DNA from 3 places in the Streptomyces sp. NPDC043861 genome. Region 1 is predicted to be linked to each of the others. Evidence: riboswitches for the same ligand, from Rfam matches in the RefSeq annotation. Region 1 holds a riboswitch; each other region holds the start of a gene.
What was found. Region 1 has a riboswitch for cyclic di-AMP ahead of AC068D_RS07595 (M23 family metallopeptidase). Riboswitches for the same ligand answer to the same signal wherever they lie in the genome.
Positions count from the first base shown of each region.

Region 1 (4,872 bases):
GACTTCGAGAACACCCAGGAGGACGGCGGCTATGCGCCCCGGCCCGCCTTCCGTCCGCTCACCCGGTTCGAGGGCCAGGGCCTCGACAAGGGGCATGTCGTGCACGATCTGCTGTTCCGCCGCAGCGGCCGATAGCCCGTGACGCCGTCGCGCGCTGTCGGTGTCCCTCGTTAGGGTCGTCGGGTGTCCGACTGGTCCCCGCAGCAGCATCCGACAGCGCCGCATCCCGCCGTACCGGCGTGCGGCGAACAGCCGCTGTTCGACGCGGTGCCGGAGCGTGCGCGCTGGCGCTACAAACCTCGCCGCGCCTTCTGGCGCGGCAGGGCACTGCGCGCCTGGACCGTGATCACCCTGCTCGCGCTCTCGGGACTGGTCATCCTCGCGCTGGTGCGCGAACAGACCGGTACCGAGGGTCTTCTGGTGGGCCTCGGCCTGGCGCTGCTGCCCGTGCCGCTGCTGATGGCAGCGTTCCGGTGGCTGGACCGCGTCGAGCCGGGCCCCTGGCGGAATCTCCTGTTCGCCTTCGCCTGGGGGGCCTGCGCCGCCGCGCTCGTCGCGATCATCGCCAATTCGTTCGCGACCCAGTGGATAGCCACCGCAACGGCGGATCCCACCTCTGCGGACACGATCGGCGCGACCATCGTGGCGCCGCTCGTCGAGGAGAGCGCGAAGGCGGCCGCCATCCTGCTCATCTTCGTCTTCCGGAAGCGGGATTTCACCGGCGTCGTCGACGGCGTCGTCGTGGCCGGCTTCACCGCCACCGGCTTCGCCTTCACCGAGAACATCCTCTACCTCGGCAATGCGTTCGGTGAGGACCAGGAGTTCGGCCGCTCGGGCTTCGCATCCGTCACCGCGGCGACCTTCTTCGTGCGGATCGTGATGTCGCCGTTCGCGCACCCGCTCTTCACCGTGCTGACGGGCATCGGCTTCGGTCTCGCGGCGCTCACCGCCCGGCGGAGGAAGTTCCGCAGGACCGCGCTGCCGTTGCTGGGCCTCGCCCTCGCGATGGGCATGCACGCGCTGTGGAACGGCTCGGGCGTGTTCGGCCCCTGGGGGTTCTACGCCGTGTACGCGCTGTTCATGGTGCCGGCCTTCGCGCTGTTGACCTGGCTGGCGATCTGGACCCGGCAGCGGGAGCTGCGCACGGTCGAGGCACAGCTCCCCGCGTACGCGGCGGCGGGCTGGCTCTCCCCCACCGAGCCGCTCGCCCTCTCCTCGATGCGGGCGCGCACGATGGCCCGCGACATGGCGGGCCGCACGCACGGCCATGCGGCCGCACGGACGGTATCCGAGTACGAGGCCTTCGCGACCTCCCTGGCCTTCCTGCGCCACCGTGCCCACCGCGGCACCGCGGGCCCGGACTTCGTGGCACGCGAGCAGGAGCTGCTCCACCATCTCTGGCAGCGCAAGCACGTCGCGTCCCCGGCACTGGCCTACGCTGCCCAGGCGACGGGCCGGGCACGGACGCCGCCGCCCTATCTGGACTACGACGGGTACAACCCGTACCGGGCGTAGCCGGCCTGTCGGGAAGGGCCGCCCACGCGGAGCATGGGCGACCGACGACAACGCGGCGAGCGTGCGTACCGGGGCACGCACGCCCGGCAGGATTCAAACGGGAGGCCCCAGGGCCCTGCCCTTAGCAGCGGGACGTGTGCACCCGCCGGGGTCGTGCGAGGAAGCGGCGTCAGACGCTGAGGCCCTTGTCCCGCAGCCACGCCGCCGGGTCCACCCCGGCGCCGCCCGGCGTGTGCACCTCGAGGTGCAGATGCGGGCCGGTGACATTGCCCGTGGCGCCCACACGCCCGATCGTCTCGCCCGTGGCGACCTGCTGGCCTGCGCCGACGGTCATCGAGGACAGATGGCAGTACCAGACCTCGGTGCCGTCCTCCAGTTCCAGCACGATGCGGTAGCCGTACGAGCCCGACCAGCCCGCCGACTTGACGGTTCCGCCGTGCACGGCCTTGGCGGGCGTACCGGTCGGGGCCGCGAAGTCGAGGCCGGTGTGATAGCCGGAGGACCACATGGAGCCCGACTCACCGTAGGTCGACGTGAGCGTGTACGAGGACGTCGGCAGGGAGTAGCTCGCGGCGAGTTTGGCGAGCCGCTCGGCCTCGGCCTTGCGTGCCGCCTCCTCCTCCGCCTTCTTCTTCGCCTCGGCGGCCTCCGCCTCGGCTGCCGTCTGCTGCTTCGTCGCCTCCGCCGCGGCCTGCTCGGCAGCGGCCTTCTCCGCGGCGGCCTTCGCCTCGGCCTCGGCCTCGGCCTGCTGCTGCTCGGCCTGCTGGAGAATGCGTGCGCGCAGCGCCTCACCCGAGCCGCCGCCCTGCTGGGTGCCGGTTGCGGACGCCGTGTCGGCGACGGACATGGCCGTGAGCGGGGCCTCGTTCCGCTCCTCGCCCTGCTCGTCGGAGTCGTCAGAGATCAGGGAACCCACACCCGGCAGCGACTTGGCGTCCGGGAGGTTGTCCGTGATGGTGTCCGGCAGGGAGATCGAGACCGCCGGCTTGTCCTGCGCGGTGGCCATGCCACCCGCACCCACCGCAGCGATGACACCGACTCCGAGGACGGTGGAGCTACGGGCGAGTCCATTGCGCTGCTTGACGACGCGGTGCCTGCCACGGACCGGGCGGACGGTCTCCTCGGTCGGGTTCCACTCCTCCGTCCCGGCGGCCGGGGCCCACTCTGCGGTGGGGACCCACTCGGTGGTGGGCGGCTCTTGGAGGGCAGGCTCGTTGGACGCCACGGAGGCGTGCTCCTTTCCTTCCTTCTCGCCTACCGGGTTAGCTGACGGGTTCGGAGCAGGAAGGTCTCCTACGAGCACCGCGAAGTGCCCGATTCACCCCAAAAGGTGGTTCCCCGGTTCCCTTACGGGATTCGGCGCGTGCGCACGGAGCCGTCTCTTGCGACGGCTGGGACGACCGCGCTGCGTTATCGAACGTTAATAGACACGGGGGGCCTATTCCAAGCTGTTCCGGTTGATCGTTTGACGCTTCGGGTGCGAACTTTCCACCCAGAACATGAAGAAATCGGGCGAGTTGACTCCCTCTCACCCGAGACTCCGCTCCTGACTGTTCGTCAGATGTTATGCGGAGGGCTGCCCTTCGGTCACGCTCCGTCGCGGCGGCCTGAACAGGAGCACCACCGGCATCACACGACGTCGCTCAGGGCGCGGACAGCAGCGAGCCGCTCAGGGCACCACCGGCATCACACGACGCTGCTCGGGCTGCCGCGCCCCGGGTCTGCTGACGGCCAGCAGGGCCATGTCGTCCGTCGTTCCGCCGCCCGTGTGACGCCGCACGTCGTCGATGACCGAGTCCAGCAGTTCGTCGGGGCCGGGGAAGATACGGCCGCCCATTCGTACGCGCACGTCGTAGAAGGCGCCGTGGGCGTCGCGCGCCTCGGACAGTCCGTCGGTGTAGAGCAGCAGGGTCGCCCCGGGCGGGAACGGCACCTCGTCCACGACGTCCGTCCAGTGACCGAGATCGCCCATACCCAGCGGCAGCGCGTGCCTGCTGGGCTCCAGCAGGGCCAGGGAACCGTCCGCATGCAGCACGAGCGGCGGCGGATGGCCGCGGTTGACCACGCGGACCTGTCCGTTCCCGGGCGGGATCTCGGCGAGCACGGCGGTGGTGAACCCCTCGACGGCATCCAGGCCGTGGGCACCCTCTCGGGCGAGTGCCTGCTCCAGCCGCTGCGCGACCCGCTCCAGCGAGGGCTCCTGTTCCGCCGCTTCCCGGAACGCCCCGAGCAGCACGGCCACCGTCTCGACCGCGTCCAGCCCCTTCCCCCGCACGTCCCCGACCACCAGACGCACGCCGTACGGGGTGTCCTGCACGGCGAAGAGGTCACCGCCGATGAAGGCGTCCTCCTGCGCCGCCTCGTAACGGGCGGCGATGTGCAGCCCGCCGATGCGCTCTCTGGGCGTGGGGAGCACGGCCCGCTGGGCGGCCTCCGCGATCACACGTGCGGATGCCAGGCGCTGGCCGCTTCGGCGCAGGACATGGTTGATGTAGAGAGCGAGACCGGAGACCGTGAACACGGTCAGCGTCTCGGTCGTCGCCGGCACCTGGCTCAGGGTGCCGTTGTAGACGTGCAGCCCGATCACGACGGCGACGCTGGCGACGGCGGCGACCAGAGTGCCGCGCCAGGAGAAGAACGGGGCGGCGAGCAACGGTGCGGCGGCGAAGAGCGGCGATGCCCGGTACGACTCCGGGGTCACCAGATCGAAGACGACCCCGATGGCGATCACCAGCCAGGGCAGCAGCAGGACCAGCCGCCGGCCGCCGTTGCGCCGTTGCCGCCCGCCGTCGCCCTCTGTCTGCGCCACCAGTGGTCTCCTGCCCGGTCCACCCACCGCTGCGGACGGTACCGCGCCCCATCCAGGCTGGCCGGAGCCGCGCCGCGCGGCTCATCGCCGTCGGCCAACCGGGCTATCCCACGAGAGTACGTCCTGCCGTTCCGGTTCCGGGGACACCAGGGGGCCCTCCTGGTGACCCTGCGGCCGGGGCGGCGAGCAGCGGTGCGGCGGCGAACCCGGTCGTCACCGGGTGCCGGCCTCCGCAGCCGGCCGTTGCTGCCGCGCGGGCGGTCGCGCCTCGATCGCCGCCGAGCGGTTGACAGCCACGCCTCAGTCGTCGCTGAGGTGGCGCTCCGCGTACACCTTCATCGCATCGCGCACGAAGACCGCCGTGCCCTCCCCGTGCCGGTCGTAGTTCTCGGTGAAGCGCGGGTCGGCGACGTACATCTCGCCGAGCCCGATGACGTACGACCTCGTCGGCGCGACCGTCACCGACAGCCACTCGATCTGCCGCTGCGCAATGGCCTGCGCCTCGTCGCTGTCCGGTGCGAGACCCTTTGCGAGGGCCTGGCCGAAGT
Region 1 covers NZ_JBWKDP010000003.1:20,399-25,270, forward strand. Annotated here, with positions in the region: gene trmB (tRNA (guanosine(46)-N7)-methyltransferase TrmB) at 1-135, shown strand, start outside; gene AC068D_RS07590 (PrsW family intramembrane metalloprotease) at 184-1,515, shown strand; gene AC068D_RS07595 (M23 family metallopeptidase) at 1,685-2,740, opposite strand; cyclic di-AMP (ydaO/yuaA leader) riboswitch at 2,752-2,887, opposite strand; gene AC068D_RS07600 (PP2C family protein-serine/threonine phosphatase) at 3,185-4,324, opposite strand; gene AC068D_RS07605 (MerR family transcriptional regulator) at 4,625-4,872, opposite strand, start outside.

Region 2 (4,872 bases), on a different contig from region 1:
AGCAGGGCGTTGGCGGCGCCGTCCTCGATACCGCGGGCGAGACGCTCCGGGTTGGTGACGAACAGGTCGTCGCCGACCAGCTGCACCTTGGCGCCGAGCTTGTCGGTGATGACCTTCCAGCCGGCCCAGTCGTCCTCGAACAGCGGGTCCTCGATGGAGACGAGCGGGTACGCGGAGACGAGCTCCCCGTAGTACTCGGTCATCTCGGCGGCGGAGCGCTCCTTGCCCTCGAAGAGGTACTTGCCGTCCTTGTAGAACTCGGAGGCGGCCACGTCGAGCGCGAGGGCGATGTCCTTGCCCGGCGCGTAACCGGCCTGCTTGATGGCCTCGAGGATCAGGTCGAGGGCCTCGCGGTTGGAGTCCAGGTTCGGGGCGAAGCCGCCCTCGTCGCCGAGGCCGGTGGACAGGCCGCGCTCCTTCAGGACCTTCTTGAGCGTGTGGTACACCTCGGTGCCCCAGCGGAGCGCCTCGGAGAAGGACTCCGCACCGATCGGCGCGATCATGAACTCCTGGATGTCCACGTTGGAGTCGGCGTGCGAGCCGCCGTTCAGGATGTTCATCATCGGCACCGGCAGCAGGTGCGCGTTCGGGCCGCCCAGGTAGCGGAAGAGCGGGAGGTCGGAGGCCTCGGAAGCGGCGTGGGCGACGGCCAGGGAGACACCGAGGATGGCGTTGGCACCGAGGGACGCCTTGTTGTCGGTGGCGTCCAGATCGAACATCGCCTGGTCGATCAGACGCTGCTCGGTGGCGTCGTAACCGACGAGCTCCGGGCCGATCTGCTCGATGACGGCGAGGACGGCCTTCTCGACGCCCTTGCCCTGGTAGCGGTTCTGGTCTCCGTCACGGAGCTCAATGGCCTCGAACGCACCGGTGGAGGCACCGGAGGGAACGGCAGCACGGCCGGTGCTGCCGTCGTCGAGGCCAACCTCGACCTCGACCGTGGGGTTGCCTCGGGAGTCCAGGATTTCCCGGGCTACGACGACGTCGATGGACGGCACGAGCATCTCCTTCTGGGATGTGACGCTAAGAGTGACGCAAGCGGAGCAGGGTCAGCGCAGGGTCGCCCTGGCCTTGCGACATGAGCCTAACCGGCTCCGGAGCCTCGGCCAGCCGGTGCCCGCCCCGTGGGACGAAAAAGGGAATGAAACAGACAGAAACCCCGGCCTGGGGGCGCCTCCCTTCCCCCGCAGGGCTGCGGGGGAACGTACGGGAAGGCGCGCCTGGCCGGGGAGAGCTGGGGGACGGGGTGCGTCGCCCGGTGGTCCGCCGGGTCCACCGGGCGACGGGATCCCCTGGGGACGACGGTGTCCCCTGATTCCGGGGCGGGGAGTCCCCGCTGTGCGGGGGCCCCGGAGCCTGGTGGGGTCAGCTCAGGTGGAGGAGCTGCCCGGGGTGGATGACATCGGCGTCGTCGATGATCTCCTTGTTCAGCTCGAAGAGCTTCTCCCAGCCGCCCTTGACCTTCTTCTCCTCAGCGATCTTGCTGAGGGTGTCGCCGGCCTTGACCTTGTACTCGCCGTCGCCCTTCTTGACCGGGGCGGCGGGGCGCTCGGAGCGGGTGGTCGGGACCTCGGCACGCTTCGGGGCGGGCGCCTTGGCCTTGGGCTTGGCGGGCTTCGGGGCGGGGGCCTCGGCGGCACCGCCGTCGAACGAGGCGTTGGACAGACCCACGCCGCAGTGCGGCCATGCACCCTTGCCCTGGCCGGCCAGGACCTTCTCGGCGATCTGGATCTGCTGGGCCTTGGAGGCCTGGTCGGCGGTGGAGGCGAACGCCGTGCCTCCGTACGCGGCCCAGGTGGAGGCCGAGAACTGCAGACCGCCGTAGTAGCCGTTGCCGGTGTTGATGGACCAGTTGCCACCGGACTCGCACTGGGCGACGGCGTCCCACTCGGAAGCGGTCGCGGCGGACGCGGTGCCGGAGGCCATGAGCGGCGCGGCGATGGCAGCACCGGTGACGCCCGCGAGTGCGGCGACGCGGGTGGTGCGGTGGAACGCGGTCGGACGGCGGTGCTTGCCCTTGCCGGAAAGCAGCATGGAGTCATCCCCTCACCGACGCCTGCGAGGTGAGCTGTCGGGTTCGGGCCGATGGGGTGTCCCCGGTTCCGTCAGGAACTCGGGAACGATTTGCCCGGCCGCGCGAGTTGCGCGCGGCTTCACCCCAAGCCGTGCCCTCCCTCATCGGGCGGGTACGGCACCTACCTTGGGTCCCCCGCTCCTGCCTACGGCGCATGACGCGACGACTGTTCCCCCCGACCGACGGCAGGATTCGGCGTGACGGTCGACGGGGCCCGCGATGGCGAGCGGTCAGACCGTAAACACACGTCTCCCCGATGTTCAAAGATGAACATCGGGGAGAAATCACCCATAACCACCAAGGACGGATGTCCGTTTTCGCAGGTGAGGGACGGGATGGCCCTACTTGGCAGGCATCCGGGGTCAGTTGACCGGAAGAGACTCATGTCTCACTTGCACAGAAGCGGACATAAGCACCCCAACTACTCCTTCAACTGACCCTCATCCAGGTTCAGATCGAGGCTCTGGCCAGGGAGGATGAGGTCGGCGTCGGATCCGACGACCTCCTCATTCGCCTCGTAGAGCGCGGGCCAGCCGCCCGGCACCTCGTTCGCGTCGGCGATCGCCGAGAGGTTGTCACCGGGGCGGACGGTGTACTCATCCGTCGCCTCGGCGGCATCTCGTGCCGATCCGTCACCTCGTGAGGCGTGGCGACCTGATTCACGCTCATTGCCCGAATTGCCCGCCTCGTCCTCCTCGGGGGCCGGGGCGCCACGATGCTTCCCGGAACCGTTGTCCGCGTCGGCGTCCGTGTCGGTGTCGCTGCTCACATCCTCGGCGGGGCCGGTGGACCCGGACGCACTCGGCTCGTCCTCCACTCCCCCGGCCGGCTCCGCGGCCTCGGGCGACGTCGTGGAGTCGCCGGAGGGCTCCCCGGACGGCTGCGGCGACTCGGGCGCGGCCGAGTCCGAAGGCTCCGTCGTGACGGCGTCCCTGCCGTCACCGAAGGAGGGCGGGTCCACTGTGTCGGTGTCGTCCTCGGAGCCGAGCGTGCTGCCCGTCGCGCCGGCGGTCGCACCCGGGTCGACATCGGCCTTGACCCCGCCGGTCGTCAGCCCGGTGATCGCGGCGCAGCTCGCCCACGCCGAGGGGCCCTTGGCGGCGAGTACCTTCTCCGCGACCGCGATCTGCTGCGAGCGGCTGGCGAGATCCGGGCGCGGGGCGTACGCCGTACCGCCGAATTCCTCCCAGTCCGCCTGGGAGAGCTGCAATCCGCCGTAGTAGCCGTTTCCGAGATCGGCACTCCACATACCGCCGCTCTCGCAGTCCGCGACCCGGTTCCAGGTGGCGGTGTCTGCGGCCGAAGCGGAACCCGCACCGAGCAGCGGGATCGCGATGGCCGATCCGGTCACCCCCGCAGCGACGATGAGGGCGGGAGCCTGACGGGGGCGGCGGTGCCGACCGTTCCCGGAGAGCATGCAGTGGCCTTTCGTGCGACGACGCGGAACTGGAGGGTCCCGAGTTGACGGTGAACGTAGCCGCATTCGAACGCGAGTCACAAGTCGATGCAGCGGAGATCACGTGAAAGTCACAGTTCTGATGGAGCGTCAGAAACTCTGGGGTGTGAACTCAACGGGCAGAGTGCGCAATCCACGCATAATGAGCCCCCCACGCCACCGCAAATCGGAAGGATCCGTCGCAAGTCGCAAGTCGGGCAGACGGGTCAGCAGAGTCGCCAGTGCGGTCTGCCCCTCCAGCCTGGCGAGCGGTGCCCCGAGGCAGTAATGGATGCCGTGCCCGTACCCGAGGTGCTGGTTGTCCCGTCGGGAGAGGTCGAGCACATCCGGGTCGAGGAATCTGTCCGGGTCCCGGTCGGCCGCGGCGAGCACGACGAGGACGGGGTCGCCGACCGCGATGTCCTGCCCGCCGAGGGTCAGCGGTTCGGTGGCGAACCGCCAGGTGGCGAGCTCCACGGGCCCGTCGAAGCGGAGGAGTTCCTCGACGCCGGTGGCCAGCAGAGCGGTCTCCCCGGCGGCGATGGACGCCTGGAGGCGCGCGCGCTGCTCGGGGTGGCGCAGCAGTGCGTACACACCGTTGCCGATGAGGTTGACCGTCGTCTCGAAACCCGCGAAGAGAAGGATGAAGGCCATGGCCGCGGCCTCGTTCTCGGTCAGGTGCTCGCCATGGTCCGAGGCCTTGATGAGCCCCGAGATGAGGTCGTCACCGGCGTTCTCGCGCTTGCGGTGGATCAGCTCGGCGAGATAGCCCCGCATCTTCTTCACCGAGCGCGCCACTCCCCCGCGCGGCCCCCCTCCGTGACGGATCATCATCCCGGCCCAGTCCCGGAAGTCGTCCTGGTCCTCGCGCGGGACGCCGAGCATGTCGCAGATGGCGTAGATGGGGAGCGGGAACGCGAATTCATGGATGAGGTCGGCGCTCCCCCTGTCCGCGAAGCCGTCGATGAGCCGGTCCGTCAGCTCCTGCACGCGCGGGGCGAATTCGGCCACCCTGCGCGGGGTGAACGCCTTCGAGACCAGTCTGCGCAGCCGGGTGTGGTCGGGCGGGTCGATGTTCAGCAGATGCGTCATCAGCTCCGCCTTGCGCTCCCCCGGGATGCCCGTCTTCCCCTTCGCGTGCGCCGGCTCGTCGTGGTGTGCGGGATTCTTGCTGAGCCGCTGGTCCGCGAGTGCCTGTCGCGCATCGCCGTACCGGGTGACCAGCCAGGCCTCGACCCCGCTGGGGAGCCGGGTGCGGTGCACGGGGGCGTGCTCGCGGAGCCAGGCGTAGGCGGGGTAGGGATCGGTGGCGAACTCCCAGGTGAAGAGCTCGGGGGCGTCGGGGACGGCGGGCGGCTGGTCG
Region 2 covers NZ_JBWKDP010000004.1:482,481-487,352, reverse strand. Annotated here, with positions in the region: gene eno (phosphopyruvate hydratase) at 1-1,004, opposite strand, end outside; gene AC068D_RS13010 (transglycosylase family protein) at 1,366-2,034, opposite strand; cyclic di-AMP (ydaO/yuaA leader) riboswitch at 2,039-2,237, opposite strand; gene AC068D_RS13005 (transglycosylase family protein) at 2,496-3,491, opposite strand; gene AC068D_RS13000 (cytochrome P450 family protein) at 3,621-4,872, opposite strand, start outside.
Region 2: linked by a shared signal. The riboswitch ahead of AC068D_RS13010 (transglycosylase family protein) and the one ahead of AC068D_RS07595 (M23 family metallopeptidase) in region 1 are both predicted to bind cyclic di-AMP.

Region 3 (4,872 bases), on a different contig from region 1:
CGGGCGAGAGGTGGAGCCGGTCGCCGTCCCAGGCGCGCCTGTCCTGGACGGACTTGAGCGACCACAGGTCGAGGACCGGGCAACCGTGCCGGTCCGCGATGGCACGCACATGCGCGGTGTAGGTGGCGATCTTGCCGCGCAGATGACGGAGCACGGGGACGCCCCGGGTGTCGAAGCCGGTGGTCACCAGAACGGTACCGACGACGCCGGTGAGGTCGGCGACGGCGCGTTCGAAGCGCTCGGCGACGTCGTCGGGGTCGGTGCCGGGCCGGATGATGTCGTTTCCGCCGGCGCAGAACGTCACCAGGTCGGGGGCCAGTTCCTTCGCACGGGGGACCTGTTCCTCCACGATCTGGTCGAGGAGCCTGCCGCGCACGGCGAGATTGGCATAGCGGAATGTGTGCTCCGGTACGCGGTCATCGAGGAGCACCGCGAGGCGGTCCGCCCAGCCTACGAACTGCCCCTCGGGTCCGGGGTCTCCGACGCCCTCGGTGAAACTGTCACCGACCGCCGCGTACGACCCGAATACGCCATTCATCGTTGATCTCGAATCGTCTGCCACGTCACGACATCATTCACGGCATCAAGTGACCTACGCCACCGTAGGGAGGGGTTGACGTGGCGTGACATAGACCACCAGGTCAGTTTCTCGCAAAGTGGGAATAGGGCGGCACACAGAAGTCCGCCGCCCCTCCGTCAGGAAAGGGGCGGCGGACTTCACTGACGTTACGTCAGATTCAGATCGACACGCCGTGCCCTCGCAGGTAGGCGAGCGGGTCGATGTCCGAGCCGTAGCTCGGCGTCGTGCGGATCTCGAAGTGCAGGTGCGGGCCGGTGGAGTTGCCGGTGGAACCGGACAGACCGATCTGCTCACCGCCACGCACGCTCTGGCCGGCCGAGACCGAAAGGGAGGAGAGGTGCGCGTACTGCGAGTAGGTGCCGTCGCTGTGCTGGATGACGACCTGGTTGCCGTAGGCGCCGGCCCAGCCGGCCGAGACGACGGTGCCGGGGCCGACGGACTTGACCGAGGTGCCGATGGAGGCGATGAAGTCGAGACCCGTGTGGTAGCCGCTGGACCACATGGCACCGGGCGTCCGGTAGGAGGTGCTGATGCCACCGGTGACCGGAGCGGTGTAGCCCGTGACCTTGGCCTGTGCGGCGGGGGCGGCGGCAGGAGCCGCAGCGGGAGCGGCAGCGGGGCGCTCGGCGCTGCGTGCGGCGCGCTCGGCCGGGGCGGCCTGGCGCTCCTGCTTCGCCGGAGCCGCCGCCTTGTGCTCGACGGGAGCCTTCTTCTCGGCCGGCGCCTTGCGCTCGACGGGAGCCTTCTTCTCGGCCGGGGCGGCCTTGGCCCCGATCGTGAGCTTGAGACCCGGGTGGATCAGCGACGGGTTCTCACCGACGGCCTCACGGTTGTCGGCGTACAGCTTCTTCCAGCCGCCGTTGACGTCCTGCGCCACGGCGATCTTCGACAGATAGTCACCCGCCACGACCGTGTAGGTCGTGGGGACCTTCCCCGCCTTGGGCGCCTGAGGGGCAGCCTTCTGGGCGACGGAGGTGACGGAGGCGACATGCTCGGGGCTCACGGCGGGAGCCGACTTCTCCGCGGCGTGCGCACCGGTGGCGCCGATGAGCGGGAGTGCGATGACGGCGCCACCGGTGCCGGCGGCAGCGAATCCGCGCGTGAACGGGTTGGTCCTCGGACGGCGGTGCTTACCCTTTGCGGGCATGGCGAATTCCTCTCCGGCGCCTGCGAGGTGAGCTGTCGGGTTCGGGCTGGAGATGCCCGGCCGCGTATGCATCGCGACTTCACCCCTAGCCGTCCGGAACTCCCGGCCGGCGGACTTACCTGGGTCCCCCGCTCCTGCCACACGTGGATGGGTGCGATATTCCGGACGGCGGCAGGATTGGGCGATCCGACCGGATTGCGGCGACCGTAAGCGAGCCTTGGCGGGGGTACAAGCCACCTCAATCGCCCGACATTCACCCGCGCGATACCAACACGGATTTTCCGGTGACACTCCGTGGATTACGGATCTTCGATTTCCTTATGGACAAGGGGACTTGATTCCGGCGCACGACGACAGACCGTCACGAATATGATCCCGCTCACGGTACGGCGCCCATCTCCCTTGCAACCGGGGCGCGTTATGCGAAATCACCCAATACGGACAGATGCCTCATTAGTGTCAGATTGCGCCGTTGCTCCACTCAATGGACAACTTCGCCAGATCCCCCCTCCCCCCGCACGCCCTCGAGCCCGGGCGCCACGGCGCGACTGGATCACGACGGACGGCACCCCACCCGTGGAGCGCCAGCCCCGAAAGCCCGGCACCCGGCGAGGCTCCCCCGCCCGCACGACAGGAGGGGGAGCCGGCGGCCGGACGTCCGCGGCGCGTCGAGCACGCGACCGCGTTCGGCCTCCACGATCACCTGACCGGACCAGCCCATCACATCCACACAAAGTGGAACATTATCGAGCAGATTCCGTACTCGAGGGAGCGCTCATACAGGCATAGCCGAGATGATTGCCTGAGGAATCAATGTCGTATGGTCGGAGCGCGCCATCGTCGGCGAGCAGTGCCGACCGCAGACACGGAGGAGCCCCCGTGACGCAGCTGCCACAGGTCCCGTCGACCGAACCCGAGCTCTCCGGCGTGCGCAACTTCCGGGACGTGGGCGGGCTTCCGACCGTGGACGGGCGGCAGGTGCGGTACGGACGGCTCTTCCGCAGCGGTCACCTCGCGCACGCGACCGCGAGCGATGCCGCCTTCCTCGCCTCTCTCGGGCTCCACACGATCTTCGACTTCCGCAATGCCGCCGACCACAAGCTGGAGGGCCCGGACGTCGAGCTGCCCGGGGTGCGGAACCTGAACATTCCGCTCAGCGATCCGGCCGACGGCGCCGAGTTCTGGAGGATGGTGCGCGACGGCAACATCGACCAGCTGAGGTCGATCCTCGCCGACGGCAAGGCGGCCGGCCGGATGACGGCTTCCTACCGCATGATGATCAAGACGCGGACGGCCGAGCACAGCCGGGTGCTGCATGCACTGGCGGAGGACAGTGTTCCGGCGCTGATGCACTGCGCGGCGGGCAAGGACCGCGCGGGACTGTCGATCGCGGTCTCGCTGCTCGCGGTGGGGGTCGAGCGCGATGCCGTCGAGGCCGACTATCTGAAGTCGAACGACCCGCACCGACGCTACAAGGTGCGCCGCAGCGACACTTCCCCGGCCGGGATGTCGCCGGAGGTCATGGAGCTGCTCAGCCCGCTCTTCGACGCCCGCGCCGAGTATCTGACGGCGGCGTTCGAGACCATCGAGGAGACCTGGGGCACCACCGAGCGCTATCTCTCCGACGGGCTCAAGATCTCGCCCGGGACACGTGAGCAGCTGCGCGAACGGCTGCTGGACGGCTCCGTCTGAACCCCTTCCGGCCGTCGCGCAGCATGGTCACTTGCCGCCGACGGTGAACAGCAGGTAGAGGAAGGCCGCGAACAGATGGCCCGCGACCAGGTACGCGAACAGTCGCACGATCAGCCCGATCGGGAACTTCTGCTCCTGGTGCGCGTCCCGGCTGGATGACGGCTTCTCCGGCATGACGGATCTCCTCAGCTGTGCGGATGCGCGTGCGGGTCGGGGCTCTGCAACAGGGTGTGGACGAACAACAGCTCGACCCCCTGCCGGGTGGCCGAGGTGATCCGGTGCGGCGTGAGCGAGTCGAAGTGGGCGCTGTCCCCCGGTTCGAGCTCGTGCACGCTGTCGCCGAGGCCGAGCCGCAGCCTGCCTTCCAGCACGTGCAGCCACTCCTCGCCCGGATGCACCCGTACCAGGTCTCCCTGGGTGGCGTACGGCACATGCACCCGCAGGGCCTGCATGGCGCGGCCCCTCCCGCCCGCCTTTCGGTAGGCCCAGCCGTCGGCCGCGGCGGGCCCCATCCGCCCGCCCCGGACGACCGCGTCACGCTCCGGCGGCAGCTCACCGAGCAGTTCGGCGACCGTCGTACCGTAGGCCCGGGCCAGGGCGAGCAGCATGGGCAGCGAAGGCTGCCTGTTGCCGGTCTCCAGCCGGGACAGATGGGCGGGCGAGAGACCGGCGCGCTGGGCGGCGGCCTCAAGGGTGAGACCCCGGCGGCGGCGCAGCTCGCGGAGCCGGGGTGCGACATCGGGCAGCTCGTCCGCCGTCGGTGCATCGGTTCGCCCGGCAGACTGTCCGGCAGAAGGACTCATGCCCCCATTGGGCCAGGATCTTTCCTCTCGGGCAAATTTTTTGCCCGAGAGGCAAAGAGACTCAGTGGTCGCCCACTGCCTGCCGTACGAGCGTTTTTCCGAAGTCCCACATCAGCCCGCTGCCGGCGTGCGCATCGTCCATCACGGCGGTGAAGGCCTGGACGAACCGGTCGACCTCGCCCTCTCCGATGACCAGGGGCGGAATCAGTTTGATCACTTCCAGCCGGTCCCCGGAGACCTGGGTGAGGATGCGGTGCTTCTGCAGCAGCGGCACGACCACCATCTGCGCGAAGAGACCCTTGCGGGCGGCCTGCAGCATGGTCCAGTGGCTGCGCAGTCTCAGGGACGACGGCCTGCCGAACTCGATGCCGATCATCAGTCCCCGTCCACGGACCTCCTTCAGCAGCTCGTAGCGGTCCACGAGTGCGGCGAGCCGTGTCCGCAGCAGCTCCCCGGTGACCCGTGCATTCGCGACGATCCCGTCGTCCTCGATCACGGAGAGCACGGCCAGGCCCGCTGCCATGGCCTGGGCGTTCGACCCGAAACTGGCGGAGTGCACCAGCACCCGGTCCATCGACGAGTAGACCTTCTTGAAGATCCAGTCCTTGCCGAGGGTCGCGCCGACCGGCACATAGCCGCCCGAGAGTGTC
Region 3 covers NZ_JBWKDP010000001.1:817,193-822,064, reverse strand. Annotated here, with positions in the region: gene AC068D_RS03410 (SGNH/GDSL hydrolase family protein) at 1-562, opposite strand, end outside; gene AC068D_RS03405 (M23 family metallopeptidase) at 738-1,727, opposite strand; cyclic di-AMP (ydaO/yuaA leader) riboswitch at 1,730-1,893, opposite strand; gene AC068D_RS03400 (tyrosine-protein phosphatase) at 2,607-3,419, shown strand; gene AC068D_RS03395 (DUF6126 family protein) at 3,447-3,593, opposite strand; gene AC068D_RS03390 (helix-turn-helix domain-containing protein) at 3,605-4,222, opposite strand; gene AC068D_RS03385 (aspartate aminotransferase family protein) at 4,284-4,872, opposite strand, start outside.
Region 3: linked by a shared signal. The riboswitch ahead of AC068D_RS03405 (M23 family metallopeptidase) and the one ahead of AC068D_RS07595 (M23 family metallopeptidase) in region 1 are both predicted to bind cyclic di-AMP.